DNA from 2 places in the Streptomyces chengmaiensis genome. Region 2 is predicted to be linked to the other one. Evidence: riboswitches for the same ligand, from Rfam matches in the RefSeq annotation. Region 2 holds a riboswitch; the other holds the start of a gene.

Region 1 (14,987 bases), on a different contig from region 2:
TCAGACCCCCGACCCCGACGCCGCCGCACACACCCTGCTCGCCGCCCTCGCGGCCGAGCATGTCGCCGCGCTCCTCCCCGAACTGGGCGAGACCCGCCTCCGCGCCGCCACCCTCCGCCTCGCCGGCGCAGCGCTCGCCACGCCCTGAGCCCGAGCTCCGCCGCCCGCCCCGGCACGCCGATCCAGCAGCACTTTCAGCGGCCGGCTCCTTGCGGTTCGCCCGCCGCATCGCCGACACGGGCTGTTCGGAGGCGTTCGCCGTGTCCGGCACACCGGAACCCCGGTGGCCGTGGTACTCGGAGGGAATGCTCAGAGGAGTCCGCGCCCGCGTTCTGCCCACCTCCCAGCGCCGCTCCCTGGACGAACTGGCACAGGACCTGGACCTGTCGGCCGGGGACACCAGGGCGAAGCGCTCGGCCTTCTGGACGATGCTGACCCTTTCCTCGGTCATCGCGTCCGGCGGGGTGCTCACCGACTCGACGGCCACCGTGATCGGGGCGATGATCATCGCCCCGCTGTCGACGCCGATCATGGGCATCGCCCTGGGTTCGGTGCAGCGCCGCAGAACCGGAGCGGCCAGAATCGTGCTCCTCGCCTGTCTGCTGGTGATCGCGGCCGGAATGCTGTTCTCCCAAGGACTCCCCAGCGACTACGACCTGCTGTCGAACAATCAGATCGCCTCGCGGACGTCACCGGGGCTGATGGACCTGATCGCCGCCCTGGCGACGGGTTTCGCCGGCGCGGTGGCACTGGCCCGGCGCGACGTGGCCGCCGTGCTGCCCGGGGTCGCGATCGCCATCTCCCTCGTCCCTCCCCTGGTGGTGGCCGGGGTGTGCCTGGGACATCTGGCGTGGTGGCTGGCGCTGGGCGCACTGGTGCTGTTCGTGTCGAATTTCTTCGCCCTGGTCTTCGGCGGCATGGTGGTCTTCGCCACCCTCGGCTACGGCGCCGAGGCCGACAAGACCGCCGGGAGGCCCGCCCGCAGGGCGTATATCGCCATGTCCATGCTGTTCGCCGTGGTCTTCGTGCCGCTGACCGCCAACACCGCGTTCACCCTGCTGATCAACGCCTGGACCGGCCGCGCAAAGGTCGCGGCGCAACAGTGGCTCGCGAACGAGCCGGACGCCTCCGTCACCAGCGTCGACGCGGTGTCGCAGACGCTGTACATCCATGTCCGCACCCCCGGGGACCTCCCACCGGTGCAGGGTCTGCTCGACCGTCTCGCAGGGGAGATCCCGAACGGCGTTCCCATCGTGGTGGATGCGACGCGCGGCCGGCGCATCGAAGCCGGGACAGTCGGCGACTGAGCCCCGCGCCCGCGACCCGGTCGCGGCGCCGCTCACGTCGGGACTCCCCGCCGCGTCCCGTGAGCACCACGCAGACCCCTCGCCCCCTCAGCATCAACAGCCAACGCCGACAGGCCCAAGGCCTACGCCCCCGAGGAGCTCGCGACAATACCTTTCGACCCGTTTGCAAGTTCTCGCCACTCCGTTTGAGTGACTACCTTGAGTGACGATGATGGCTCTTGTTGTCATCGACTCTGGAGGGGACGTCATGACAGAACGGCCAGGACGGACAGGACGGACAGGAACAGCGACACGAACCGAGCCGAGCCAATCCACCGGACGACCGACCCGATCGACCGGACCAACCCGACCAATCGAGCCCACCGAGCCCACCGAGCAACAGATCGCCAAGGCCCTGCAGGACGCGCCGCCCATCGTGCTCGCGCCCGGGCCCAAGGAGGCGACGAGTCAGATCCCGTTGCCGCCCGACGATATGTGGGATCTGCCGGGGGGAACCGCCTGGGTGTACTACGGCGCAGGGCACGACCGGCTGACCAGGCCCGTAATCATGGCCGACGGGTTTCACGTCGGGCCGAGTGACCTGGAGTTCGCCTGGGAGGTGCTGGAGTTCGGGGCGTATCCCTTCCTGGGCGAGCTGCGCCGCCGCGGGCGCGATGTGGTGATCGTCGGGTTCCATGAACGCAGCGCGTCGATTCTGGACAACTCACGCACCGCGCAGGCCGCGATTCTTCAGGCCGTCGAGGAGCGCAGCGGCGGCGCCCAGCTCGCGGTAGGCGGGTTCAGCATGGGCGGGCTGATCGCCCGGCATGCGCTGGCCAAGCTGGAGAGCCTGCGCATCGATCATCAGACGGCTCTCTACTGGTCGTATGACAGTCCCCACCGCGGGGCGTGGATTCCCCTCTCCCTCCAGGCCTTCGCGCACTACACCAGGCGGCTGGACCGCCGGTTCTCCGACCAGATCAACAGCCCGGCCTCGCGTGAACTGCTGTGGCGGCATATCGACGAGTGGGACGCCCCGCCGGGCCAGGCCGACGACCGCAAGGCGTTCCTCGCGGAGATGCGGGAGATCGGGGAGTGGCCGAGCATCCCCCGGCTGATCGGCGTGGCCAACGGCGTGTCGTCCGGCCGGGGCGAGCCGGTGGAGCCGGGCGCCGTGGCGTTCCAGGGCCGGGGCCTGTCGGTGGTCGGCACCCGGCTGTACGCACAGCAGGCCGGCCACTGCCCGCCGGCCGCCCAGCTGCGCGTGGTGAGCATGGAGAAGCCGGAGGTGCGGACCTGCGGGCTGCCCGAGATCGACGGCGCGCCCGGCGGGATGCTGGACGGCTTCGGGATTCTGGCCGACGAGCTGAACAAGCTCCCCGCGTTCTTCGGGTTCCGCTCCGACGCCCGGATCCGCGCGCACTGCTTCGTGCCGGCGGTCAGCGCCGTCGCCGTACGGGATCTGGACCGCACGGAGGATCTGTATGTGGACATCGAAGCGCTGGACCCGGGCGAGAGCGAGCTCGACGAGTTCAGGCTCGCCTCGCAGAACGAGGAGCACACGCTGATGACCGAGGAGCTGGGCTCCTGGATCATCGAGCGGCTGCCGTAGCCGCCCGCTGGATCAGCCGGTGACCCTGACCGGCTGCTCGGCCGTGCGCGGCGTCTCCCAGCACTCCACGCCGTGCAGGTCGGGCATCCGGTCGCGGGTGAAGACGGGGTCCAGGCCCTGGCGGCGCTGGCTGACGTAGTCGTTCATCAACCGGAAGGCGATCGCGGACAGCGGCAGGATGGCCAGCAGGTTGACGAGCGCCATGAAGCCCATGAAGACGTCGGCGAGGTTCCAGACGACGCTGACCGAGCCGAGAGCCCCGAGGAAGACCACCAAGAGCACCAAGGCGCGGTAGCCCGGCAGCACCCACTTCTTGGCAGTCATGAACTCGATGTTGGACTCGCCGTAGTAGTAGTTGCCGATCATCGAGCTGAAGGCGAGCATGAAGACGATGAGCGTCAGCACATGGCCGGCCCAGCCTCCGAGGCTGGCGGTGAGCGCATCCTGGGTGAGGTCCGCGCCCTGCCGCATGCCGCCGAGGGTGGGGTTCGTCGTCAGGATGATGAACGCGGTCATGGTGCAGATCAGCAGCGTGTCGAAGAAGACGCCCAGCGACTGGACCAGACCCTGCTTGACCGGGTGGGTGACCTCGGCGGTGGCGCCCGCGTTGGGCGCGGAGCCGAGACCGGCCTCGTTCGAGAACATGCCGCGGCGGATGCCCTGCTGGATGGCCACGCCGACGGCGCCGCCCGCGACCTCGCGGACTCCGAAGGCGTCTTCGCGGATCTCGACGATGACACGCGGCAACTCGCTGATGTTCAGCACCACGACGATCAGACCGAGCACCAGATAGAGCACCGCCATGAGCGGCACCAGCACCTGTGTGATCGTGCTGATGCGCCGTACGCCGCCGAAGACGGCAAGTGCCAGCAGCACGGAGAGCGCGATGCCCACGGCAGGCGCGAACCAGTCGCTGTCTCCGATGCCGCTGAACGAGCCGGAGGCCACCGAGGCGATCGTGTTCGACTGGACTGCGTTGAAGACGAAACCGAAGGTCACGGTGATGGTGACGGCGAAGAGCAGTCCCAGCCAGCGTGCCTTGAGCGCCCGCTGCATGTAGTACGCGGGACCGCCCCGGTAGGTGCCGTGCTTCGGGTCGCGGACCTTGTAGAGCTGGGCGAGTGTGGACTCGACGAACGCGGACGCAGCGCCGACGATCGCCATCATCCACATCCAGAACACCGCGCCCGGTCCGCCGAGCGTGATGGCCGTGGCGACGCCCGCGATGTTTCCGGTGCCGACGCGGGCGGCGGCGGAGATGGTGAACGCGCCGAAGGAGGAGACGGCCTTCTTGCCGTCGGCTCCCTGGACCGGCCTGTCCTTCAGCACCCGGAACATCTCCGGCAGCAGCCGGATCTGCACGCCCTTGGAGCGCAGGGTGAAGTACAGTCCCGCGCCCACGACGAGCGGGATCAGAAGGTAGGTCCAGAAGACGTCGTTGACGTCGACGATCACGGAGTCAAGCGTGTCCATTGCGTACTGCGTCCTCGTGCAGGCCCGGATGCGGGGGAGTTAACGGCAGGCCTACAAGAGGCTCACAGCAGGCTACCCGCGCCTCTTGACCTTCAAAACAGAGGAAAGTGGTGCGCAATCTCACAGCAACGAAGGTCGAAAGACCTACGTCCAATGGGCGCGCAGCATGCCACGTGGGTCTTGGTATGCACCGGATCGCGGTGCGAAGCGCCCGTATACAACGCCTGCCGCGGCGCCCGCACACGGGGGAGGGTCCAGGACACGCGCCGAGGGCGGCACCCCTCCGGCAGGAGGAGTGCCGCCCTCGGTCAGCTTCCGGACTCGCGTCCGAGCCGTACGCCGTCAGGCGCGGTCGGCTCAGAAGTCCATGTCACCGCCCGGCATGCCGCCGCCGGCCGGCGCAGCGGCCTTCTCCGGCTTGTCGGCGATGACGGCCTCGGTGGTGAGGAACAGCGCGGCGATGGAGGCGGCGTTCTGCAGGGCAGAGCGGGTCACCTTCGCCGGGTCGATGATGCCCTCGGCGATCATGTCGACGTACTCGCCGGTCGCGGCGTTCAGGCCGTGACCCGGGGTCAGGTTCCGCACCTTCTCCACGATCACGCCGCCCTCGAGGCCGGCGTTGACGGAGATCTGCTTCAGCGGGGCCTCCAGGGCCAGCTTCACAGCGGCGGCGCCGGTCGCCTCGTCACCGTCGAGCTCGAGCTTCTCGAAGACCTGGGAGGCCTGCAGCAGGGCCACGCCGCCGCCGGCGACGATGCCCTCCTCGACGGCCGCCTTGGCGTTGCGCACGGCGTCCTCGATGCGGTGCTTGCGCTCCTTGAGCTCCACCTCGGTCGCGGCGCCGGCCTTGATGACGGCCACGCCGCCGGCCAGCTTGGCGAGACGCTCCTGGAGCTTCTCGCGGTCGTAGTCGGAGTCCGACTGCTCGATCTCGGCGCGGATCTGGTTGACGCGGCCCGCGACCTGCTCGCTGTCACCGGCGCCGTCGACGATGGTGGTCTCGTCCTTGGTGATGACGACCTTGCGGGCGCGGCCCAGCAGGTCCAGGCCGGCGTTCTCGAGCTTGAGGCCGACCTCCTCGGAGACGACCGTGCCGCCCGTGAGGATGGCGATGTCGTTCAGCATGGCCTTGCGGCGGTCGCCGAAGCCCGGGGCCTTGACGGCAACGGACTTGAAAGTGCCACGGATCTTGTTGACGACCAGCGTGGACAGGGCCTCGCCCTCGACGTCCTCGGCGATGATCAGCAGCGGCTTGCCGGACTGCATGACCTTCTCCAGCAGCGGAAGGAGGTCCTTCACATTGCTGACCTTGGAGTTGACGATCAGGATGTACGGGTCCTCGAGGGAGGCCTCCATACGCTCCATGTCGGTGGCGAAGTACGCCGAGATGTAGCCCTTGTCGAAGCGCATGCCCTCGGTGAGCTCCAGCTCCAGACCGAAGGTCTGGGACTCCTCGACGGTGATGACGCCTTCCTTGCCGACCTTGTCCATGGCCTCGGCGATCAGCTCGCCGATCTGGGTGTCGGCGGCGGAGATGGAGGCGGTGGAGGCGATCTGCTCCTTGGTCTCGACCTCCTTGGCCTGGTCGAGCAGCGCGCCGGAGACGGCCTCGACGGCCTTCTCGATGCCGCGCTTCAGAGCCATCGGGTTGGCGCCGGCGGCGACGTTGCGCAGACCCTCGCGGACCAGCGCCTGGGCGAGGACGGTCGCGGTGGTCGTGCCGTCGCCTGCGACGTCGTCCGTCTTCTTGGCGACTTCCTTGACCAGCTCGGCGCCGATCTTCTCGTACGGGTCCTCGAGCTCGATCTCCTTGGCAATGGAGACGCCGTCGTTGGTGATCGTGGGGGCGCCCCACTTCTTCTCGAGGACGACGTTGCGGCCCTTGGGGCCAAGGGTGACCTTGACGGCGTCGGCGAGCTGGTTCATCCCGCGCTCGAGACCGCGCCGTGCCTCCTCGTCGAACGCGATGATCTTGGCCATGTGAAGTGGTCCTCCCGGACATCGGGGTGGCAAGCTCCAGGACCGCGCTGGCGCCCGCGACGGACGGCCTGCACTCCGGGTGGTTCCTTGCCCCACCCGGCCTGCGGCCTCACCGACCCGGTCCCTGTAGCACTCTCACTCGCAGAGTGCTAACGCCCAATGATTAGCACTCGACCCGAGAGAGTGCAAGCGGCTTTGAGAAAGCCTCGGCAAGGGGTGTCGGCCGGCGGCGGCGACCCTGGGGCGCCTCCCCGCCCGGGGCGCGCGGGCAGCCGGGCACGCGCGGGCAGCCGACGCCCGGACGCATACGAGGGGCCCGCGTCCCTCCTCGGATGCGGGCCCCTCGTACGTCAGTCAGTGCGTGCGTGAGCGGTCGATCGCGCCTGGATTCAGGCGGTTACCTTGACCATGTCCGCCTGCGGCCCCTTCTGGCCCTGCGAGATCTCGAATTCGACCCGCTGACCCTCTTCAAGGGTGCGGTACCCATCCATCTGGATCGCGCTGTAGTGGACGAAAACATCCGCACCACCGTCGACCGCGATGAAGCCGTACCCCTTCTCCGCGTTGAACCACTTGACGGTGCCCTGAGCCATGCCTAACTCCCCTATTACTGGCCCTTGCACGGGACCGCACTTCGCGGGCCCGGGTCAGACCTCGTCCCCGACAGGAGGGACGTGCGCCGGAACGCGTCGACCGCGGCTGAATGTATCTGTCCAACTGCCGTCTGCAACAGGTCAATCGGACGAGAAATCTGAGCACACCCGAACGGAAAACTCATGCGAATTACGTGAATTACGGGGCAAGTCGGGCCCGACAAAGCGCTCTTACCAGGACAATTCGATCGAACACTTTGGCTGTTTCTTGTCGCGCCCGGGCGCAATCTCATATGCGACCGGCACAAGCGGTGGAGCGGGCTACCCCGACTCTATCGCGCTCAACCATGCAGAATTGCCCCCTCCGCTTCTTGCGGAGGGGGCAATTCGTCAATGAATCAGCAGCCGCCTGCGACCGCCGGGATGATCGACACTCCCGCGCCGTCCGGCGTCGCCGTCTGAAGACCCTGTTCGAAACGCACGTCGTCGTCGTTGACGTAGACGTTGACGAAGCGGCGCAGCTGCCCCTGGTCGTCCAGGACGCGGGCGGCGATCCCCTTGTGGGTCTTCTCCAGGTCCGCGATGACGTCGGCCAGGGTGGCGCCCTCGGCCGTGACCTCGGCCTGGCCGCCGGTGTATGTACGGAGGATGGTGGGGATGCGGACGTTGACGCTCATGGGGTGCGTGCCTTCCTCGGGGTAAAGGGGGGAAGTCTTCAGTCGGCAGCCAGGCCGGCGGCGCGGAACGCGTCCAGGCTCGGGCGGATCGTCGCGGTCGGGCCGGTCGTCGGGGCGACCGCGTCCAGGGTCTTGAGGCCGTCGCCCGTGTTGACGACGACCGTCGTCAGCGCCGGGTCGATGACGCCCGCCTCGATCAGCTTCTTCGCCACGCCGAGGGTCGTGCCGCCCGCGGTCTCGGTGAAGATGCCCTCCGTACGGGCCAGCAGTTTGATCGCATCCACGATCTGCTCGTCGGTGACGTCCTCCACCGCGCCGCCCGTGCGCCGGGCGATGTCCAGGACATAGGGGCCGTCGGCCGGGTTGCCGATGGCCAGCGACTTGGCGATGGTGTCCGGCTTCTGGGGCCGTACGACGTCATGCCCGGCCTTGAAGGCCGCCGCCACCGGGGAGCAGCCCTCCGCCTGCGCACCGAAGATCTTGTACGGCTTGTCCTCGACGAGACCGAGCTTGATCAGCTCCTGCAGCCCCTTGTCGATTTTCGTGAGCTGGGAGCCGGAGGCGATCGGGATCACGATCTGGTCGGGCAGCCGCCAGCCGAGCTGCTCGCAGATCTCGTAGGCGAGCGTCTTGGAGCCCTCGGCGTAGTACGGGCGGAGGTTGACGTTGACGAAGCCCCAGCCCTCCCCGATCGGGTCGCCGATGAGCTCCGAGCAGAAGCGGTTGACGTCGTCGTAGGTGCCCTCGATGCCGACGAGGTCGCCGCCGTAGACCGCGGCCATGACGACCTTGCCCTGCTCCAGGTCGTGCGGGATGAAGACGCAGGAGCGGAAGCCGGCGCGGGCGGCGGCGGCGCCGACGGCGCCCGCGAGGTTGCCGGTGGAGGAGCAGGACAGGGTGGTGAAGCCGAAGGCGCGCGCTGCCTCGACGGCGATGGCGACCACGCGGTCCTTGAAGGAGTGGGTCGGGTTGCCGGAGTCGTCCTTGACGTACAGACCGCCGGTGACGCCCAGCTCACGGGCGAGGTTGTCGGCCTTGACCAGCTCGGTGAAACCGGGGTTCAGATTGGGCTTGCCGGCCACGTCGGCGGGGACGGGCAGCAGCGGGGCATAGCGCCAGATGCTGTTCGGGCCGGACTCGATGCGCCGGCGCAGTTCCTCGGGGCCGCCTTCGGGCAGGTCGTACGCGACTTCGAGCGGGCCGAAACAGCTCGCGCAGGCGAAGACCGGGCCGAGGGGGGACTTCTCTCCGCACTCACGACAGGAGAGCGCCGCGGCGGGGCCGAGGTTCACTGACGTGCCGGCGGGGGTGTTCGTGGTGTTGTCAACCGTCTGCACAGCCATTAGGCGAGGCCCTTTCTCCTCATCTTCCTCACGGCGCTTGTTCGCCGGGAGACGGAATTGGCACCGTCCCCACCGTGACCTCGCGGTCGGCGGGAGGGTTGCCGGGGCTTCAACGGGCCGTATCCCTCTGCCCCTCTGGATGAGCGGTATGTGGTTGTCGGCGCGGTGACCCCGACATGCGACGGTCATGCGCGTTGTTCAAGACTGTAACCGACGGCCCGGACGGTTGAGACAGCCGTCCGAACCGCGAGATGGATCACACGAGCGAGATTCAAGGGAGACGCGTCCGTGCTCGAAGAGGTGGAGCGCTGGCTGGCCCGCCGGTCCTGGTCGGCCGCCGACCGTCCGCTTGACCTGCTGCTCTCCGCAAAGCGTGCGGCCAAACCCGCGCCGACGGTGAGCGTCGTCCTCCCTGCCCTGAACGAGGAGGAGACGGTCGGCGGGATCGTCTCGGTGATCCGCCGCGAGCTGATGGAGGCCGCGCCGCTCGTCGACGAGCTGCTGGTCGTCGACTCGGGCTCGACCGACCGCACCGCCGAGACGGCCGCGGCGGCCGGCGCGCGCGTGGTGCACCGGGACGCGATCCTGCCGCGAATACCGGCGCTGCCGGGCAAGGGGGAGGTGCTGTGGCGCTCGCTGCTGGCGACCTCCGGCGACATCGTCTGCTTCGTCGACGCGGACCTCAGGGACTTCTCCGCCGACTTCGTCTCCGGGATCGTCGGACCGCTGCTGACGGACCCGGACGTGCAGTTCGTCAAGGCGATGTACGACCGTCCGCTGGGTGAGACGCGGGGCCAGGGCGGCCGGGTGACCGAGCTGGTGGCCCGTCCGCTGCTGAATCTGCACTGGCCGCAGCTGGCGGGGTTCGTCCAGCCGCTGGGCGGGGAGTACGCGGCGCGCCGCTCACTGCTGGAGCGGCTGCCGTTCCCGGTGGGGTACGGGGTGGAGCTGGGGCTGCTCGTCGATGCGCTGCACACGGTGGGCCTGGATGCGCTGGCGCAGGTGGACGTGGGCGAGCGCAAGCACCGGCACCAGGACGGGCAGGCGCTGGGCCGGATGGCCGCGGCGATCTACCGCACGGCCCAGCTGAGGCTGTCGCGCGGCCATCTGGTGCGGCCGTCGCTGACGCAGTTCGAGCGGGGCGAGTCGGGGTTCACCCCGCGGACGTATGCGGTGGACACCGAGGAGCGGCCGCCGATGCGCGAGATCGGCGAGTACGCGGCGCGCCACGCGGCATGAGCCGGAATCAGCTGTTCTTTTTGTCTACATTTCCTACTTATGGGAGTGCATAAGTGGTGGAAGCGACTGACGACGGTCGCGCTGGCTCTCGCCGCCCCCGCCGCCCTCGTCTGCATGGACGCCGGGGCGGCGGCCGCGGCCGGACGCGGCCGGCTGGCCGACGCCGGGGGCGCCGCCGAGCGGCTGTGGCTGCTGGGCGGCGTCGCACTGAGTCTGACCGCGGCCGGGGTGGTGGCGGTCGCGGCGGCACGCGGCCGGGATCACCGCTGAGGGGCGCGGACGCGCCAGAGGGCCGTACGCACGTTTGAGGGAATGTGCAAGGGGCTAGGTACCGGCACATGGCAGCCATTGCTACCGAACGCGCGTTTGAAGTACTGGTCGCGTCCAACCGCGGCCCGGTGTCCTACGCGGTGCGCGAGGACGGCTCGCTCGACGCACACCGGGGCGGCGGCGGCCTGGTCTCGGGCCTCTCGGCGATCGGGCCCGAGATACAGCCGCTGTGGGTGTGCGCGGCGCTGAGCGACGGCGACAGGGAGGCGGTGCGGCGCACAGTGTCGGAGCCGGGCGTCCGGATGCTGGACATCGACGCCCATGTCCACTTCGACGCCTACAACGGCATCGCCAACTCGGTGCTCTGGTTCCTCCACCACATGCTCTACCAGACACCGCTCGAACCGGTCTTCGACGCGGAGTTCCGGCGTCAGTGGGGCGCCTACGAGTCCTACAACCGCGCCTTCGCCGAAGCGCTCGCGGCGCAGGCGGCCGAGGGCGCAGCGGTGCTGGTGCAGGACTACCACCTGGCGCTGACTCCCGGGATGCTGCGGGAGCTCCGGCCGGATCTGCGGATCGGGCACTTCTCGCACACGCCGTGGGCGCCGCCCGAATACTTCCGGATGCTGCCGGACGACATCGCGGAACAGCTGGTCCGCGGGATGCTGGGGGCGGACCGGCTGGGATTCCTCACCTGGCGGTGGGCGTCGACGTTCATGAAGTGCGCGGAAGGCGTGGCCGACGATGTGCGGGCGGTCTTCCCGCCCGGCGGGGAGGGGCGGAGCCTGCTCGAACACGGGGCGGGCGCGGGCCACACGGAAGGCGGTCTGCGGCGCGAGACGGACATCTCGGTGTACGGGCTGGGCGCGGACGCCGACTTTCTGCGCCGCCGCGCCCATGAGCCGGATGTCGCCGACCGCATGGCCGTCCTGCGGGAACAGGTCGGCCCCGGCCGCAAGGCGATCGTCCGAGTGGACCGGACGGAGCTGTCCAAGAACATCGTGCGGGGCCTGCTGGCGTACCGCACCCTCCTGGAGGAGCACCCCGAGTGGCGCGGCCACGTCGTCCACCTCGCCTTCGCGTACCCCTCGCGGCAGGACCTCGCCGTCTACCGGGACTACACGGCGGAGGTCCAGCGGCTGGCCGACGAGATCAACGCGGTATTCGGGACGCCGGACTGGACGCCGGTCGTCCTCCATGTGAAGGACGACTTCGCCCGCTCCCTGGCGGCGTACCGCATGGCCGACGTGGCCCTGGTGAACCCCGTCAGGGACGGCATGAACCTCGTCGCCAAGGAGATCCCCGTCGTCTCGGACGACGGCTGCGCGCTGGTGCTGTCGCGGGAGGCCGGGGCCTACGAGGAGTTGCACGAGGACGCCCTGCCGGTGAACCCCTACGACGTGACCGCGACGGCGGACGCGCTGCACCGCGCCCTGACCATGCCGGCGGGCGAGCGCGCGGAACGCACGAAGCGGCTGGCGGCGGGGGCGACGGCGATGGGGCCGCGGAAGTGGTTCCTGGCGCAGCTGGAGGCCCTGCGGGCGGGCTGACCCGAACCGGGGGCTCCGCCCCGGACCCCGTGCGGGGGCTCCGCCCCCGGACCCCCGCTCCTCAAACGCCGGAGGGGCTGCATTTCCGGCCCCACGCCCCAAACACCGACGAGACGGGAACGCACCGCCCCCCACGCCCCAAACACCCGAGGAACTGCATCTCCGGCCCCACGCCCCAAACACCGACAAGGCCGGAACGTACCGCCCCCCACGCCCCAAACACCCGAGAGACTGCATCTCCGGCCCCACGCCCCAAACACCGACGAGGCCGGAACATACCGCCCCCCCACGCCCCAAACACCCGAGGGGCTGGACTTCCAGCCCCCACGCCCCCAACCACCCCCGGCCGCCTCGAAGGGGCCCAAGAGGCTGGTTCCTCACACCCCCGACGGGCTGGACAATCCACCCCGTTGGGGGTGCCTCTGGGGTACCCCCCGGATGGAGTCCGGGGAAGGTAGCCAGGAGAGTTCGAGGCCACCGTCGAAGGCCGCGCCGGGATCGGGCGGCGCGAAGCCGCCGCCCCCGTGGGGCGCGGGGCGGCAGCCCCGCAGCCCCTCCCCCGGAGGGGTCCGGGGGCTTGCCCCGGGTTTCGGGAAGGGGCGGGATCGGGGAAACGTCAGAGCTGCTCCGCCAACGACGCCAGGAACTCGACCACCGCCGACGGCCCCCGCAGCACCAGGTCCGCGCGGGCGGCAAGTTCGGGCGCCTCGGCGCTGGCGCTGCAGACCAAAAGGCCCGGGACTCCCTCCTCGCGAAGGGCGTCGACCGCGGCGAAGGCGGGCAGATCTCCGAGGTCGTCGCCCGCGTACAGCACCGCCTCCGCCCCCGTTCCGCGGACATGGTCGGCCAGCGCCTTGCCCTTGTCCGTGCCGGGCGGGCGCAGCTCCAGGACCATGCGGCCCGGTTCGAGGACGAGGCCGTGGCGGGCGGCGAGCAGGGCGAGGGGGTCCCGCAGGGCGGCGAAGGCGGCCTGCGGGTCGTCGGCGCGACGGGTGTGGACTGCGACGGCGTGCCCCTTCTCCTCGATCCAGATGCCCGGCGGGGCGTCGATCTGGTCGAGGTAGCCGGGGAGTTCACCGCGTGCGGCGGTGACTCCGGGGTGCGGGGCAGGGGCGTGGACCTCGCCGCTGACGGCGTCCCAGCGCTCCGCGCCGTAATGGCCGAGGACGACCAGGTGGTCCAGGCCCCTCACACCCGCGAAGCCGCCGTAGCGGACGGCGACCTCCGCCGGCCGGCCGGTGATCACGGCGACGGAGGCGACCTTGGGGGCGAGCACGGCGAGGGCGGGGACGGCCCGGGGGTGGGCGCGGGCCTGTTCGGGGTCCGGCACGATCTCGGCGAGGGTGCCGTCGAAGTCGAGGGCGACCGCGGTCCGCGCGGGCCGGGCGAGGATCGCGGTCAGGCCCTCACGCCCGGCCTGCGTGGACGGCGTCGGCAGCGGACCCGTGTAGGCGTGCGGGGAGCTCTCCATGACTCCGACCCTAGCGGCGACATCGGCGGCGACGCGCCGCCTCAGCGCTGACCGCGGCGGGAATCCCTGAGTCTGCGCAGCCGGTTGACCGTGACCGGGTCGCAGGCAAGCGCCCGCTCGTCGTCCAGGAGGGCGTTGAGGAGCTGGTAGTAGCGGACGGGCGAGAGGCCGAGCCGCTCCCGGACGGCCCGCTCCTTCGCGCCGGGCCCGGACCAGGAGCGGCGCTCCATGGCGAGCACGGCGCGGTCCCGTTCCGAGAGGCCGCCGGCGTCTGCGGGGGCGGCCCGGGAGGCCGCCTCGTGCGCGGCTTCGGGGACGGCCCCCGAGAGGCCCGCGGGGACGTCCGCGACAGCACCCTCGGGGCCGTTCCCGGCGGCTTCCGCCAAGCCGTCCCCGGTTGCCCCTATGGGGACGTCCGCGGCGGCGTCCTTGGGGACGCCCGAGGCGGCACCCTCGGGACCGTTCACGGCAGCGTCCTCGGGGCCGTCCCCGGCGGCAGCCACGGCGGCCCCCTTGGGGACGCCCGAGGCGGCGCCCTCGGGACCGTCCGCGACAACCCCCGCGGAACCATCCGAGGTGAAGCCCTCAGGGACGCCCGCGGCGGCTTGCCCCAGGCCGTCCCAGACTGCCCCCACGGGGACGCCCGAGGTGAAGCCCTCGGGACCGTTCACGGTTGCCCTCTCGGGGACGTCCGCGGCAGCGCCCACGGGGACGTCGTCCTCGGCATCGGCGGTCATACGGGCCAGCCTATCCGCCGCTCGACGCCCGCCCGCCCGGCCGACCGGCTACTCCGCCTGCTCCGCGACCTCCGCCTCCCGCCCTATCCGCCCCAGGACGGACGCGGGGTTGCCGCCCGGCTGCACGGCCTTGCCGATGGTCGTCTTGATGCTCTCGCTGACCTTCGCCCATGACGTCTTGCCGACGGGCGGCAGCACCGAGGACGGCAGCTCCTTCAGAAACGGCTGCAGCTCCTTGTGCGCGGCGTTCTGCTCCATCGCCTCGGAGGCGGAGACGGTGACCGGCAGCAGATCGTTGTCCCCTGCGAACCTCAGCACGTTCTCGTCGCTGAAGACGAAGTCGAGGAACGCGCCGACCTCCTTGCGGTGACCGTTCTGCTTGAAGCCCATGATCCAGTCGGCGACGCCCATCGACGACTTCGGCTTGCCCTCCTTGCCTGGCAGCGCCACCATGCCGAACTCCACGCCCGCCTTCCCGGCCGCCTGCATCAGGGAGGGGTGGCCGTTGAGCATGCCGACCTCTCCGCGGGTGAAGGCGGTGAAGGCGTCCTTGCGGTTGAGTTCGCCGGGGGCGACCGGACCGGTCAGCTTCTCGTCGACAAGGTTGTCCTTCAGCCACTGGAAGGTGTCGATGTTCTCCTGGCTGTCTATGGAGTACTTGCCGACCGGGTCGACATAGCCGTCGCCGCCGCTCAGCAACCACATCATCGTCTCGGCCTGGGCCTCCTCGGGACCGAGCGGCAGTGCGAAGGGGTA
Region 2 (14,987 bases):
GGCCATCGACTACAGCCGGGCGCTGTCCACCCCGTCGGGGCCGTCCATGGGGCTGCGGCTCAGGCACAAGGTCTTCGACCTGCTCGTCTACCGCAAGCTGCGTGCGGTGCTGGGCGGGCGCGGCGAGTACGCCATCTCCGGCGGCGCGCCGCTGGGCGAGCGGCTCGGCCACTTCTTCCGCGGCATCGGCTTCACGGTGCTGGAGGGCTACGGCCTGACCGAGTCCTGTGCGGCGACGGCGTTCAACCCCTGGGACCGCCAGAAGATCGGCACGGTCGGCCAGCCGCTGCCTGGCTCCACCGTGCGGATAGCGGACGACGGCGAGGTGCTGCTGCACGGCGAGCATCTGTTCCAGGGGTACTGGAACAACGAGTCTGCGACGGCCGAGGCGCTCACTGACGGCTGGTTCCACACCGGCGACATCGGCACGCTCGACGAGGACGGCTATCTCACGATCACCGGCCGGAAGAAGGAGATCCTGGTCACCGCGGGCGGCAAGAACGTCGCTCCCGCGGTGATCGAGGACCGCATCCGCGGACATGCGCTGATCGCGGAGTGCATGGTGGTGGGCGACGGACGTCCCTTCGTGGGGGCGCTGGTCACCCTGGACGAGGAGTTCCTCGGCCGCTGGGCGGCGGAGCACGGCAAGCCCGCGGGGGCGACGGCCGCTTCGCTGCGCGAGGACCCGGAGCTGCTGGCCGAGGTCCAGAAGGCGGTGGACGACGGCAACGCGGCCGTCTCCAAGGCGGAGTCGGTGCGCAAGTTCCGTGTGCTGCCGTCCCAGTTCACGGAGGAAGCCGGTCACATCACGCCGTCGCTGAAGCTCAAGCGCAATGTGGTGGCGAAGGACTTCGCGGACGAGATCGAGTCGATCTACCGCGGCTGACCCGCCGCGGCTGATCAGCCGGGCGATGCGCCGCCCGCGAGGTCCACGGCGAGGATCCTTTCCATGTTCCGTTCCGCGAGCGCGGTGATGGTGAGGAACGGATTGACGCCGATCGAGCCGGGGATCAGCGAGCCGTCGGTGACGTACAGGCCCGGATACCCTTTGACGCGCCCGAAGTCGTCGGTGGCCCGGCCCAGCACGCAGCCGCCCAGCGGGTGGTACGTGAAGTCGTCGGCGAACGCCCGGTTGCCGCCGAAGAGGTCGTACCGGTAGATGGTGACATTGGCCCGGTTGATCCGGTCGAACAGGGACTTGGCGGCGCTGACGGAGGGCTGGTTCTGCTCCCTTCGCCAGTCGAGCCGCACGGCGTCGGCGGCCGCGTCGTAGCGGAGCACACCGCGTTCCGGGTTTCTGGTGATCGCCAGATAGAGGCTGATCCAGTGCTCGAACCCCATGGGCAGCGGCGCGACCTCGGCGAACACCGGGCAGGCCGGGTTGGCCCAGTCGTCGATGCCCAGCGCGGGCATGGTCGCCTGGCAGGCGCCGACGGTGTCCCAGAGGTGGTTGGCGCGCGCCGTCATCACATTGCCGTTGTGGCCCCAGCCGCGGCCGACCTCGTCGTCGAGGCCGGGCAGCGTGCCCGTCTCGCGGGCGCGCACCAGGAGTTCCGCGGTGCCGAGGCTGCCCGCCCCGAGGAACAGCCGGGCACAGCCGACCTCCCTGGTCTCGACGGTGCGTCCGGAGTCGTCGGTGCGGTCGGCGGTGACCACGTAGGAGCCGTCGGGTTCCCTGCGGATGGATCTCGCCCGGCAGCCGGTGGCGATGACGACGCGGCCGGTGCCGAGGGCGGCGGCGAGATAGGTCTTGTCGAGACTGCGCTTGCCGTGGTTGTTGCCGTAGATGACCTCGCCCGCCAGCGCGGACTTCGGCGCCTGCCCGGACGCCTCGCGCTCCATGTGGGCGAAGTCGTAGACGCTGGGCACGAAGACGGTGCGCAGCCCGGCGTGCCGGGCGTGTCTGCGGGAGATCCGGGAGAAGCGGTACCACTTGGTCGACTCGAACCAGGCGGGGTCGACCGTGTTGACACCCAGCGCGGCACGGGCGCGTGGGAAGTAGGTGTCGTACATGCGCGCCGCATCGATCTGCGGGAGGACCTCGGTGAGGTACGAGCGCGGCGGGGTGACCGCCATACCGCCGTTGACCAGCGAGCCGCCGCCTACGCCGCGGCCGACGTAGACGGCCATGTCCGGATGGGCCACCCGGTCGAGTACGCCGGGGTAGGGGGTGATGTCCTTGTTGACGACGTCCAGCCAGAGGAAGGTCGCGAGCGGGGCCTCGGTGCGGCCGCGGAACCACATGGAGCGGTGGTCGGGCGCGCCGGTGGAGCAGAACACCTTGCCGTCCGGGCCGGGGGTGTTCCACAGGCGGCCCATTTCGAGGACGAGGGTGTCCACGCCCGCCTCCGCGAGGCGCAGGGCGGCCACGGACGCGCCGTAGCCGGAGCCGATCACGACGGCGGGGGCGTAGTCGGCGGACCTCTGGGCGGCGGTGCGGCGGGATGCCGGGCCGATGCGGGTCAAGCCGAGGGAGGCCGCCGTCTGGAGGGCGGCCAGACCGATAAGGTGACGGCGTGTCAGTTTCGGGTTCATAGCCGGAGCATGGGCGGAATTCAGAATTCCGCCCATATGCCGCGCACGGCCGGAACTGACTGCCCGTCAAAAAGCTTTGACGCAGCTCAGCGAGGTGTTTAACACAACCGTCACAAACCGGGATGCGGCCGGTTTCTACAGGAGTGTGCGGAGCTTCTCGGCCAGCAGATCCCAGCGCCACTTCTCCTCGACCCAGGCACGGCCCCGCTCGCCCATGCTGCGCCGCAGCTCGGGGTCGTCCAGCAGCTTGAGGATCCGCTCGGCCGCCTCCCCGGGCGCGCCGCCCCGGACCACCCAGCCCGTCTCGCCTTCGAGCACGGCGTCCGGCGCACCGCCCGAGTCGCCCGCGACGACCGGCAGACCGGTCGCGGAGGCCTCCAGGTAGACGATGCCGAGGCCCTCCACGTCCAGGCCTCGCCGACGCGTGCGGCACGGCATCGCGAACACGTCGCCCGCGCCGTAGTGGGCGGGCAGCTCCTCCCACGGCACCGCGCCGGTGAACCGCACCGACCCGGCCACCCCGGTTTCCCGCGCCAACCGGCGCAGCTCCTTCTCATACGGGCCGCCGCCCACGACCAGCAGAACGGCGTCCGGGATCTCCGCCAGGACCGCCGGCATCACGCGGATCAGCGTGTCCTGGCCCTTACGCGGCACCAGCCGCGAAACGCACACCACCACGGGCCGGTCCGCGAGCCCCAGCCGCTCGCGCACCGCGTCGCCGCCCGAGCCGGGGTGGAAGGTCTTCTCATCGACTCCGGGCGGCAACTGCACCATGCGTGAGGCCGCCTCAGGGGTGAGGGCTGCGGCGATCCGGGAACGGGTGTACTCACCCAGATAGGTGATCGTGTCCGTGGTCTCGCCGATCCGCCGCAGCAGCTGCCGGGACGCCGGAAGCTGCGCCCAGCCGGCCTCGTGGCCATGCGTGGTGGCCACGATCCGCCGCGCGCCCGCCGCGCGCAGCGCCGGGGCCATCAGGCCCAGCGGGGCGGCCGCCCCGAACCACACGGACTCGCACCCGTGTTCGCGCAGCAGCTGCACCGCCCGCCGGGTGACGCGCGGCGTCGGCAGCAGCATGGTCGTACGGTCCCGTACGACGGTGAACGGCTGCTCCGCGTCGAAGACGGCGGTCGCCTCGACGCCCTCGCGGCTCCGCTTCCAGGTGGAGGCGTAGACCACAAGCTGCTCCGGGTCCAGCCGCAGCGCCATGTTGTGCAGGAACGCCTGGATGCCCCCGGGGCGGGGCGGGAAGTCATTGGTCACGATCAGGGTCTTGTGCATCGCCGCCGACAGTACCCAACGGCCGCGCCTGTCCGCCTCCGGGCCGTCCCCGGCGGCATCATGGCCGTCATGATCGGCGCATACCGGACCCAGCCGTGGCTTGTGTGGGCCTGGCTGCTCACCAGGGCGGCGCTGCTGCTGTGCGTTCTCAAAGTGATCGTCGTGCCGGGCCCCGACGTCACCTCCGATGTGTCGGTGATCTACCGGGGCTGGTACGAGGTGCTGCGCGGCGGAACGTATCCCCTGGACGACGTCACCTGGCAGTATCCGCCCGGCGCCGCGCTGCCCGTCCTCGCGCCCGGGACGCTGCCGTTCCTGGACTACGCGACCGCCTTCTTCGCGCTGTGCCTGCTGTGCGACGCGGCCGTCCTCGGGCTGCTGCTGTACGCCGGCGCGGGCGGGCCGGGCCGGTCGGCGCGGGGCGCATGGGTGTGGACGGCCGGAGTGCCGCTGCTCGGACCGACCGCATACGCCCGTTACGACCTGATGGTGACCGCCGTCGCCGTGGCCGCCCTGCTGGCGGGGGCGCGCAGGCCGCGGGCGCTGGGGGCGCTGGCGGCCGTCGGGGCGCTGCTGAAGCTGTGGCCGGCGCTTCTGGTCGTCGGCGTGCGGCGGGGACGGCCCGCTTGGGCCGCGTGGTCCACCGCGGCGGTCACTGCGGCCGCGCTCACGGTCCTCCTGGTCGCGGCGGCGCCCGGCGCGCTGGCCTTCCTCGCCTTCCAGCGCGACCGGGGCATCGAGATCGAGTCGCTCGGCGCGCTGGTGTTCCATGTGGCCCGACACGTCGGCTGGGACGGCCAGGTGCTGCTCAACTACGGCTCGGTCGAGTTCCTCGGTCCGCATGTGCCTCTGGTCGGCGCCCTCTCCCTGGGGCTGAGCGCCTTGGCGCTGGCCTGGCTGGTGCTGTGGCGCGTCCGGGCGCGGAGGTTCACGGCGAGCACGGTGTGCGACGCCGCGTTCGCGGCGGTGCTGCTCCTGACCGTGACCAGCCGGGTGCTCAGCCCGCAGTACCTGCTGTGGCTCGTCGGCCTGGCAGCGGTGTGCCTGACCTTCCGCCCCAGCCGGATGGGTCCGCCGGCGATGCTGGTCCTGGCGGCGACCGCGGTGACGCTGCTGGAGTTCCCCTTCTTCTTCGGCCATGTCGTCGCGAGCGACGCGCTGGGACTCGGACTGCTGGTCGCCCGCAACGGGCTGCTGGCGGCGGCGACGGCGGTGGCGTGCGCGAGGTTGTGGAAGGCGGGGGTGCGGGGGGAGGCGGTGCGGGGGGAGGCGGGGTCTTCGAGGCGTGCTTCTCCCCTCCCCCGCCCCTTCCCGTAACTGGGGGCTCCGCCCCCAGCCCCCCTCCGGGGGAGCGCGGGACGGGGCTGCCGCCCCACACCCCGACGCGGCGGCTCCGCGCCGCCGACACCCCTCCCGGGAACACGAACCCCGGAGGACCGGCACCCGGCCACGGGGGCCGGTGCGCACGAGGACACGCCTGGCCCCAGGCGGAGCCCAGAGGGCCGAAGCACGGGGCAGGGAGCGACCGGCAGAAAGACGGGCGGGGAAAGGCCCGCACACCGGCACAGCAGCTCTACGCCGCACAACACCCCTCCCGGGAACGCGAACCACGGAGGGCCGACGCCCGGCGACCGGAACGGGCGCACGAGGACACGCCTGGGCCCCGGGCGGAGGCCAGGGGCCCAGGCACGGGGGTGCAGGGGGCGAAGCCCGCACCGCCGGCAGGGCGGCGGTGCGGAAAGGGGCCGCGCTGCGCGGGTCAGGGAGACAGGCGGGTTTGGGTGTAGGCCCGCCACTGGGTCTCCAGCGTCCTCACCTTCACGCCCAGCACCTCCCGTACCCCAGGCTCCGCTCCCCCCGCGCCCGCCGCCCGGTACAGCTCGCGCAGGCGGGTCTCGCCCCAGCGGTCCGCGATGAGGGCGCAGGCCAGCCAGGCGCCCTCGTAGGCGAGCGCGAGGGTCTCCGGAGGGCCGCCGAAGGCGAAGGAGGCGTCGGCGGGCAGGGTCGCGGGCAGGTCGCCCCGGCGGACGGCGCGGGTCAGGGCGGGGGCGAGGTCCGGCGCGGGGCGGGAGGAGGTGCGGTAGGCGGACCAGTCCGCGAAGCCCTCGGAGAGCCACATGGGGGTCGACGCGGACGTCTCCGCGCGGGTGGCGACATGGGCGGCCTCATGGGTGAGGACCACCTCGCGCCCGTACGCGCTGAGCTCCCCGTACGCCTCGGGGTTGACGATCAGCCGGTCGGGAGTCCCCGCCCCGCCGGCGGCCACCGCCGCCATGCCCCGGTACGCGGCCGGCTGCCCGCCCAGCAGCCCGCCCATCCCGTCCAGGGAAGCGGGGACGAGGACCACCACCCTGCGCGCCCACGGCAGCGGCCATGCGGCCGAGACGGCGGGGACCGCCCGGTCGGCGTCGGCGGCGAGCTCGCGCAGCCGGGCGGCGGGCTGTCCGACGCCGAGCACCAGGCTCCGCGCGCCCCGTGCCGTCCGCACCTCGCCCTGGTCCCAGAGCTGCTGCGGGGCCCCGGCCGCGGGGCGGTCGGCCCGCACCCGCCAGCGGCCCGCGCCCCCGCCGTCGCGGCGCAGCTCCAGCCGCCGCGCCGCGGTGGTCTCGGGCCCGGAGCCGTGCCCCTCGAAGCGGTGGCGCAGCTCCGCCGCGACGACTGCCTGCGCGCCCTCGCGGCGCACCGCGGTCACCCAGTAGGCGCACGTGGCGAGCGGCAGCCGGGCGCGCAGGGCGGCCGCGCGCTCCTCCAGCGCGTCGTCGAGGGGCGGCTCGCCGGACGCTCTGCACCCGGACGCCGTCAGCAGCGCGGCCGCGGCCGCGCCGGCCGCGGCCCGGATCGCCTCGCGCCTGGTCGCCACCCCACGATCGTAGGGTCAGACCCGGGTGACCGAGGCGATGGGCATCATGCCCACGGGGTCGTACCGCACGGACGCCCCCGGATACGGCGCGTGCACCACCTGGCCGTTACCCATGTACATGCCGACGTGGCTGGCGTCGCTGCGGTACGTCACCAGGTCCCCCGGCCGCGCCTGCGACAGCGGCACCCGCCTGCCCGCGTACCGCTGCGCCTGCGAGGTCCTCGGCAGACCGACCCCGGCCTGCGCGTACGACCACTGCATCAGTCCGGAGCAGTCGAAGCTGGAGGGCCCGTTGGCCCCCCACACATAGGGGCGGCCGACCGCGCTGCGTGCCGCCGCGACCGCTGCCGCGGCGCGCGCCGAGGCGGGACCTGGTCCCGATGCCTCCGGCAGCGAATCACCGCGGCCGGAGCGGGAGGCCCGTCCCTCGTCGTACACGGCTCGCTCCCGCGCCGACAGCGCGTTCAGCAGCCGCTGCGCCTCGGCGAGCTTGCCCTCCACGACGCGCTTGTGCCGGGCGACCGTCCTGCGGCCCTGCTCCAGCTCCGCGAGGTCGCGCCCGGCCTCGGCCCGTTCCTGGCCGATCCTGCGCTGGGCCTCTCGCAGATCGCTCAGCGCCGTCGCCTGCCGTTCGGTGATGCGGTCCAGGGTGACGGCCTTGTCGAGATAGCCGTCCGGGTCCTCCGACAGCAGCAGGGCGAGCGAGGGGTCCATGCCTCCGGACCGGTACTGCGCGCCGGCCAGCGAACCCAGCGCCGTCCGCATGCGGTTGACCGCCTCCTGGCCGCGCGCCACGCGGTCCTGCGCCTGCGTCACCCGCTCGCGCAGCCGCTCCACGCGCTCTTCGGCCTTGTTGAACCGCTCGGTGGCCTTCTCGGCCTCCTCGTAGAGGCGGTCGACCTTGGCCCGGGCCTCCTCCGCCGTCTCGTGCGGCTCTGCGCTCGCCGGCGGAGCCGCGCCGAAGGCCGCGGCCGCGGTGGCAGCGGCGGCGGACAGGACGGTGATCCGGGCGCCGTGGGTGAAACCCGGCTGCGAGGGCCTGCGATGGGACGCCACGTGCCGCGCTCCCTTCCTCATGCGCGTACAAGGAGATGTACGAGGGACTACGAGGGATGTTGCGCGGCAGACAGTAGCCGGACGGTTACATGAGGACCAACGCCCGTCCGGGGCGAGAACAGTGACGCCCCGCCGGAGACCACAGGTCACCGGCGGGGCGTGCCGTCAGCTTCGGATGCCGGAATTCACTCGAAGGGCAGCGTGTGCCCCCTCCGGCCGCAGCGACTCAGATGCGCACGCCGAACTGGAACGTGCCCATGTAGTCCATCGACTCATAGCGGACATAGGCGCCCGGCTTTGGCGCGTGCAGGATGGTGTTGTTGCCCGCGTACAGGCCGACGTGCGAGAGGCTGTTGAAGAAGACCAGGTCGCCCGGCTTGAGCTGGCTGCGGCCGATCTTCGTGCCGTCGTTCTGCTGGGTGTAGGTGGTGCGTGTGATGCTCACGCCCGCCTGGCGGTACGCCCACTGGGTCAGGCCCGAGCAGTCGTAGGAGTTGGGCCCCTCGGCGCCGGAGACATACGGCTTGCCGATCTGGGTGGCGGCGGCGTTGAGGGCGGCGGCCCCCCGCTGCGAGGCCGGGACCTCGCTGCCGAGGTCGGGGCGGTCGCCGCCCGTGGAACGGGCCGCGCGCTGCTCGGCTTCCTGGGCGCGCTTCTGCTCCTCCTGGCGCATCCGCTCGCGCTCTTCGGCGGTCAGCGTGTTGAGCAGCTTGCGGGCCTCGGCGAGCTTGCCCTGGTAGTTCTTCTTCTTCTCACCGAGCTTCTCGCGGACGTCTTCGAGGTCCGCGAGCTTCTCGGCGGCCTCCGCGCGCTGCTGCGCCAGGGTGCGCTGCTTGAGCTGGATGTCCTCCAGGACCTCCGCCTGGCGGGCGCCGAACTGGTCCACGGCGGACGCCTTGTCGAGGTAGGTGTCCGGGTCGGACGAGAGGAAGAGCTGGACGGAAGGGTCGATTCCGCCCGAACGGTACTGGGCGCTGGCCACCGAACCGAGCTTGTTGCGCAGCTCGTTGACCTCTTCCTGGCCGCGCGCCACCTGGTCCTGGATGGTGTCGACCTGCTTCTGCAGCTTGCCCTGCTGCTCCTTGGCCCCGTTGTACTCCTCGGTGGCCTTCTCCGCCTCGTGGTAGAGCTTGTCGACCTTCGCCTTGACCTCTTCCTTGGTCGGCTTCGGGTCGGCCTGGGCGGACTGGGAGGTCAGGGCCACGGCCGCCGCGGCGGTCGCGGTGAGCACGGTCACACGAGCGCGGCTGGGCTGCTTGGGACGACGGTGGGACGCCACGAAGGCGAGCTCCTTCTTCCATAAGCCGCCTGCCGGGCATGGGGACCAGGTTCCGGCGTCCGGCCTCACACCCTCCGAGGAAAGGGCTGAACTGCACGGACTCGGCGGTTCCTTCGCTGTCACCCCGGTTGGGCGATCAACCGCGCGAAGGTTCGAGGCCAGACCCTAGTGACCTTCCTGTGATCACTTCAAATCCTCATAGGAAAAATCTCGCCCACGCAGCCCATTCTTTACTCGGTTCCCACGGGCTGTAGCCGTCACTTGACACAATGTCCCGCCCGCATTGGATCAATTCGGGCATTCCGTATGACAGTTGCGAGACCCCGCCGAGCCGGCGACTAGACCCGCGAAAGCCGCTTGAGCAGCAAAGCGGACGCAACCGGGCGGGCGCCCGCCTTCGCGACCCCGTCCGCCACCTCGCGGTCGGTGGAGACGACGATGACGGGACGGCCCGGCGGCTCGGCCCGCACCAGCTGGCGGATCAGCTCGTCCGCCGTCACGCCCGGCTTGGAGAACAGCACGCGCACCCCGCGCGGCGGCGCCAGCAGCACCGGCGCGGCCAGCTCCGCGCCGTCGAACACACAGGTGATCTCCGCGCCCGTCTGCGCGGCGAGCATCGAGAGACCGCCCAGCAGCCGCAGCCGCTGCTGTTCCAGCGGCATGGTCGGATAGCCGGTCTTGGTGACGTTGTAGCCGTCCACCACCAGATGCGCCTGCGGCAGCGCCAGCAACTGGTCCAGCAGCGCCGGATCGGTCGCCGACAGCGCACGGGCCGCGACGTCCTTGGGCGACATCCGCCCCGGCTCGACCGCGTCCACCGTGTCCGCCGGATGCGTGCCCGCGGGGGGCAGCGCCAGTTCGCGGCGCAGCCCCTGGGCGGCGTCCAGCACCGTGTCCAGCAGCAGCCGCAGCCGCATGTCCTCTATCGAACGGCCCTCGCGGGCGGCGCGCCGCCCCGCCTCCACAGCTGCCTCGGCCTCACCGAGCCGGGCCTTGAGCCGCCGGGCCTCGCTCTCCGCCGCGGAGACCTGGGCCGCGGACTCCGAGCGCTGCGCCTCGGCGTCGGCCTGCGCCCGCCGCAGCGCGGCCTCACCGCGCTTCACATCGCTCTGCGCGCTGCGGAGCTTACGGCGAAGCGATTCAGCTTCCTTGCGTGCCGCATCCAACTCGGCGCGCAGCCGCTCGGTCTCACCCTTGGCGCGGTCGCGCGCCTCGGCGAGCTCCGCGCGCAGCCGCTCCAGCTCGCGCCGGCCGGCCTCGTCGGCCCGCTCGGCGTCGGCACGCTGGGCCTCCTCGCCCGCGGCCGCCACCAGTTTCACCCATCCGGAGGGCCTGAGCACATAGGCCGCAGCCGCCACATCCACCGGATCGGCCGCCGCCGGAGGCGACCCGCCCTCCAGAGCGCGGGCCAACTCCGGCTCCGCCTTGCTCAGCCGCTCCCCGATCCGCTGCCGGAAGACCGGGTCGCTCTCCAGGGCCGAGGCCATGGCGTTGCCCGCGAAACGCGCCCGGCGGGACGGGGTGAACCGGGCATACTGCCGCAGCTGCGGCGGCAGTTCCGCGACGGTCAGCCCGCCGAAGGCGTCGGACACCAGGGCGACGATGCGCCGTCTCACGCCCTCCGGCAGCGGACGGTCGAGCGCCTCCGCGGCGTCACCGGCCGCACCGGCCGGCTCCGCGCCGCCTTCGGGCTGCTCCACGATCCGTCACCTCTGCTGACTGTCCTGCCTGTCCCTGCGCTGGCCCGTGCGGGCGGCTCCGTCAGGAGCCGGCGCCCGGCCTGTCCACCAGCTCGATCTGGTCCACCGCACTGCACCAGCGGCAGCGGACCGACTCGATGGTCTCACTGAGCACCTCGCGCTCCTCGACCTTCGGCTCTCCCGCCAGGTCCAGATGGACGTACTCGACGACACGGGACGAGCGGGTCACATCGAAACGGGTGAGATTGCCGCAGAGCGTGCAGCGCCAGCGGGTGTCGGCCGTCGGCTGGGGAACCGTCGTCGTCATGCGTGCCGTCTCCTCTTTCCTCGTACGTCGTCCGGCGAGCGCCGTCTGCCGTGCGCCGTACGGATGCGGGTGCCGCGGTGCGCCGTCGAACTGCGGAAGTGCTGCCCGCAACCCTACGGCCTTGCGGGTACCCATTGGAGCGGCGAGGCACTCTGTACCGGCAAGTCCCACTACGCCATGATCTGTGCCGTGATCGATTGGCGGCGTGCGGCGCGGGGGACGGTACGGGGCCTGGCCACCGGCCCCGTGGTCACCTACGGCGTGATCGCGGTGTGCTGCGCGGTGTTCCTGATCAGCCCCGTGTCGGGCCTCGCCCCCGGGTACGGCGCCGTCGACGCCCTGATCGCCGCGCGGAGCGGGTACTTCGAACGCTGGGGCGTCATCCCCGCGGAGCTGCTCGCGGGCCGGCCCCGGGCGCTGCTCACCCCGCTCACCGCGCTGTTCGTGCACGGAAGCTGGCTGCATCTGCTCGGCAACATGCTGTTTCTGTTCGTCTTCGGCGCGATGACCGAAGAACGCATGGGGCATCTGGGGTTCTGCCTGTTCTATCTCGGCTGCGGCTGTCTGGCGCTGTTCGCCTACGCCGTGGCGAACGCCGGATCGGAACAGACTCTCGTGGGCGCGTCCGGGGCCATCTCCGGTGTCCTCGGTGCGTTCCTGTGCCTCTTCCCCAGGGCCCGGGTGACCAGTCTCTTCCCGTTTCTGTTCTTTCTGCCGCTGCGGTTCCCCGCCTGGGCCGTGCTGATCTTCTGGTTCGTGCTCCAGGGGCTGGCGGCGCGGGAGGCGGACAGCGGACCGGGCGTGGCCTACCTCGCGCATCTGGTGGGGTTCGGGCTGGGCTTCGTCTACGCGTGGGGCCGGTTCAGGGGTGGGGCTAGAGTGAAGCCGAAGCCCCCAGCAGCGGCCACCGAGGGAGAACGCCAACCGTGATCACCGCGATCGTGCTCATCAAGACCAGCGTGGACCGCATTCCGGAGATCGCCGAGTCGATCGCCTCGCTGGAGAACGTCAGCGAGGTCTTCTCCGTGACGGGTACATACGACCTGATCGCGATGGTGCGGGTGGCGGCCCACGACGACCTGGCGGATGTCATCCCCGGCCGGATCAGCAAGATCCCGGGCGTGGAGGCGACGGACACGCATGTGGCGTTCCGGACGTATTCGCAGCATGACTTGGAGGCGGCGTTCGCGATCGGCCTCGACGCGTAGCGCCTCCGGCGGGGGCGCGGGGTCCGGGCGGGCCCTGCTCCGCGGCGCGCGAGCCTTGTCCGCCCACCGCCCGTCCGGCCTGTCGCCGGCTCCCGTCGGGCCCAGGGTCCTCAAAGGATGACGCCCGCCGGGGCCGCAGGGACGGGAGCGCGCCCGGTCCGCGTCAGGCCGGCACGCAGCGGCCGGCCTCCGTGCGGTACAGCCAGCGCGCCCCGTCGCGCACCAGCTCCCGCACCGCGCGCACAAAGCGTTCGACATGCTCGTCAGGCGTGCCCGCGCCGAAGCTGACCCGGATCGCGTTGAGCGCCTCGGGCGCTCCGCATCCGGCGGACTGCTCCGGGTCGCCGCCGAGGAGCGCGCGCACCAGGGGGTGCGCGCAGAACAGCCCGTCGCGCACCCCGATCCCGTACTCCGCCGACAGCGCCGCCGCGAAGTGCGAGCTGTTCCAGCCGTCGACGACGAAGGAGATGACGCCGACGCGCGGGGAGTCGTCACCGAACAGCGAGAGCACCCGCACACCGGGCACCTCCGCGAGACCGGCGCGGACCGTGTCGACGAGGCGCTGCTCACGGGCCACGAGGGCGTCGAAGCCGAAGCCGGCAAGCGCCCGGCAGGCGGAGGCGATGGCGTATGCGCCGATCACGTTCGGCGAACCCGCCTCGTGCCGCGCCGCGGTGTCGTGCCATTCCACGTCCACACCGCCGTCGGCGCGTCGCGCCACGGTCCGGGACGCGCCGCCGCCGGCGAGGTAGGGCTCGGCCTCCCGCAGCCAGTCCGCGCGCCCGGCGAGGACGCCGGCGCCGAAGGGCGCGTACAGCTTGTGCCCGGAGAACGCGACCCAGTCGACGTCAAGTTCGGCGATGTCCACCGGGTGGTGCGGGGCCAGCTGGGCGGCGTCCAGCACGATCCGTGCGCCGTGGGCATGCGCCGCTGCGGCCAGTTCCCGCACCGGCCAGATCTCACCCGTCACATTGGACGCGCCGGTGACGCAGACCAGCGCGGGGCCATAGGGGTCGTGGCGGTCGGCGAGGGCCCCCTCCAGGGCCGCGACGGCCTGCCCGGGGGTCTGCGGGGCGTCCAGATACGTCACCCGGGCCGTCCTCCACGGAAGCAGCGAGGCATGGTGCTCGGTCTCGAAGACGAAGACCTCGCAGCCCCCGGGGAGCGCGGCGGCCAGCAGATTGAGCGAGTCGGTCGTGGAGCGGGTGAAGACGACCTGGTCATCGGGCCGGCAGCCGAGGAATTCGGCGACGGCGGCCCTGCTGTTCTCGAACAGGTCGGTGGAGAGCTGGGAGAGGTAGCCGGCGCCGCGGTGCACGCTGCCGTAGTACGGCGCGTAGGCGGCGACATCGTCCCAGACACGTTGCAGGGCGGGCGCGCTGGCCGCGTAGTCGAGGGCGGCATAAGCGACCTCGCCGCCGGTCACGAGCGGCACGGTGACTTCGCGACCCAGCACGGGCAGCGGCTGGGAAGGCCCGCCCGGCTCGCAGCGGGCAGGGTCGGCGACGGCGGTGTTCGGGCATGCGGACATGGCGGTGACTCCCGGTGGGACAAGGCGAGATGGCTGTGAGAACTCGACACACGGCGTATGCCGCCGTGTGGAGAGTGAAAGGAAGGGGCCGAGCGGCCCTAGCGCATTCGCTTGCTCACGAGACTGCTCCCTTGAGGACCAGGACCCCGGGGTTCGCAGGGGTCCGCGCTTGCCGCGGACCTCGCTGCCCACGGCCTGGTCTTCACCCGGGGCACCCCGCCACGGACGGAGGGTTGCCGGACAGCGGGCCGGGGCCGAAGTCGCTGTCACTCATGACCTTGCCGAGCATCTTGCCATATGTCTCAGCATGCGCAAGGCGCAGTACCGGGATCCGGACTGCGCCTTGCGCCACACACGAGGCCCTCGCAAGGCCCTCACGAGTCGGCGCACGCGGTCCGACGCGAGGGGGCCGCACGAAGGAGCCGGGCCATATGAGGCCGCGCACGCGGTCACACGAAGGGCCGCACAAGGGCCGCACGAGGGCCCCGCAAAGGCCCGCGAAGGGGCCGGGCCGCACAAGGGCCCCGCGCGGGCCGCGCGGGAGACGCTCCGGGCTCAGGCGTTGCTCGCCGCGATCCAGCGCTCCAGCGCCGCCTTGGCCTCCCCCGAGTCGATCGACCGCGCGGCCTGCTCGACGCCCGCCGCCAGCCGCTCGGCAAGCGTGCCGCCGACTGGCTCCAGGGCGACGAGCGCCGCCGCCGCGTTGAGCAGCACGGCGTCCCGTACGGGTCCCTGCTCGCCGTCCAGGAGCCGGCGGGCGACATCGGCGTTGTAGGACGAGTCGCCGCCGCGCAGCGCCTCCACGGGCACCAGCTCGATGCCGATGTCCCGCGGGTCGAAGCGCTCCTCGCGCACCCGGCCGTCGCGTACGGTCCAGACGCGCGAGGTGGCGGTGGTGGTCAGCTCGTCCAGGCCGTCGTCGCCGCGGAAGACGAGGGCGGAGGAGCCGCGCTCGGCGAGCACCCCGGCCATGATGGGGGCCATCCGCGCGTCCGCCACCCCGGTGGCCTGCGCCTTCACCTGGGCAGGGTTGGTTAGCGGCCCCAGGAAGTTGAATGTGGTACGGATTCCGAGCTCCTTGCGGGCCGCGGCCACATGCCGCAGCGCCGGGTGGAACTTCACCGCGAAACAGAAGGTGATCCCCGCCTCCTCGGCGACCTGGGCCACCCGCTGGGGGGTGAGCTCCAGATTGACGCCGAGCTTCTCCAGCACGTCGGAGGCGCCGCTGGCGGA

The links. A riboswitch is a leader RNA that binds a small molecule or an ion and turns the genes downstream of it on or off. The one in region 2 is predicted to bind S-adenosylmethionine.
Region 1: another riboswitch for S-adenosylmethionine. It lies ahead of thrC (threonine synthase); the one in region 2 lies ahead of QCN29_RS08365 (aminotransferase class V-fold PLP-dependent enzyme).

Annotation. Positions count from the first base shown of each region.
Region 1 is NZ_JARWBG010000012.1:52,696-67,682, forward strand. It holds gene QCN29_RS12865 (TetR/AcrR family transcriptional regulator) at 1-148, shown strand, start outside; gene QCN29_RS12870 (TIGR00341 family protein) at 261-1,307, shown strand; gene QCN29_RS12875 (esterase/lipase family protein) at 1,723-2,898, shown strand; gene QCN29_RS12880 (alanine/glycine:cation symporter family protein) at 2,911-4,371, opposite strand; gene groL (chaperonin GroEL) at 4,729-6,351, opposite strand; gene QCN29_RS12890 (cold-shock protein) at 6,741-6,944, opposite strand; gene QCN29_RS12895 (MoaD/ThiS family protein) at 7,343-7,621, opposite strand; gene thrC (threonine synthase) at 7,660-8,964, opposite strand; SAM riboswitch class I at 8,981-9,110, opposite strand; gene QCN29_RS12905 (glucosyl-3-phosphoglycerate synthase) at 9,253-10,203, shown strand; gene QCN29_RS12910 (hypothetical protein) at 10,243-10,473, shown strand; gene QCN29_RS12915 (alpha,alpha-trehalose-phosphate synthase (UDP-forming)) at 10,542-12,023, shown strand; gene otsB (trehalose-phosphatase) at 12,640-13,494, opposite strand; gene QCN29_RS12925 (DUF3263 domain-containing protein) at 13,536-13,880, opposite strand; gene QCN29_RS12930 (ABC transporter substrate-binding protein) at 14,280-14,987, opposite strand, start outside.
Region 2 is NZ_JARWBG010000006.1:163,248-178,234, reverse strand. It holds gene QCN29_RS08420 (AMP-dependent synthetase/ligase) at 1-886, shown strand, start outside; gene QCN29_RS08415 (GMC oxidoreductase) at 901-2,535, opposite strand; gene QCN29_RS08410 (glycosyltransferase family 4 protein) at 2,671-3,813, opposite strand; gene QCN29_RS08405 (glycosyltransferase 87 family protein) at 3,883-5,130, shown strand; gene QCN29_RS08400 (hypothetical protein) at 5,573-6,673, opposite strand; gene QCN29_RS08395 (C40 family peptidase) at 6,689-7,729, opposite strand; gene QCN29_RS08390 (C40 family peptidase) at 7,956-9,008, opposite strand; gene QCN29_RS08385 (NYN domain-containing protein) at 9,347-10,708, opposite strand; gene QCN29_RS08380 (hypothetical protein) at 10,770-11,015, opposite strand; gene QCN29_RS08375 (rhomboid family intramembrane serine protease) at 11,193-11,945, shown strand; gene QCN29_RS08370 (Lrp/AsnC family transcriptional regulator) at 11,942-12,223, shown strand; gene QCN29_RS08365 (aminotransferase class V-fold PLP-dependent enzyme) at 12,387-13,754, opposite strand; SAM riboswitch class IV at 13,915-14,032, opposite strand; gene trpD (anthranilate phosphoribosyltransferase) at 14,310-14,987, opposite strand, start outside.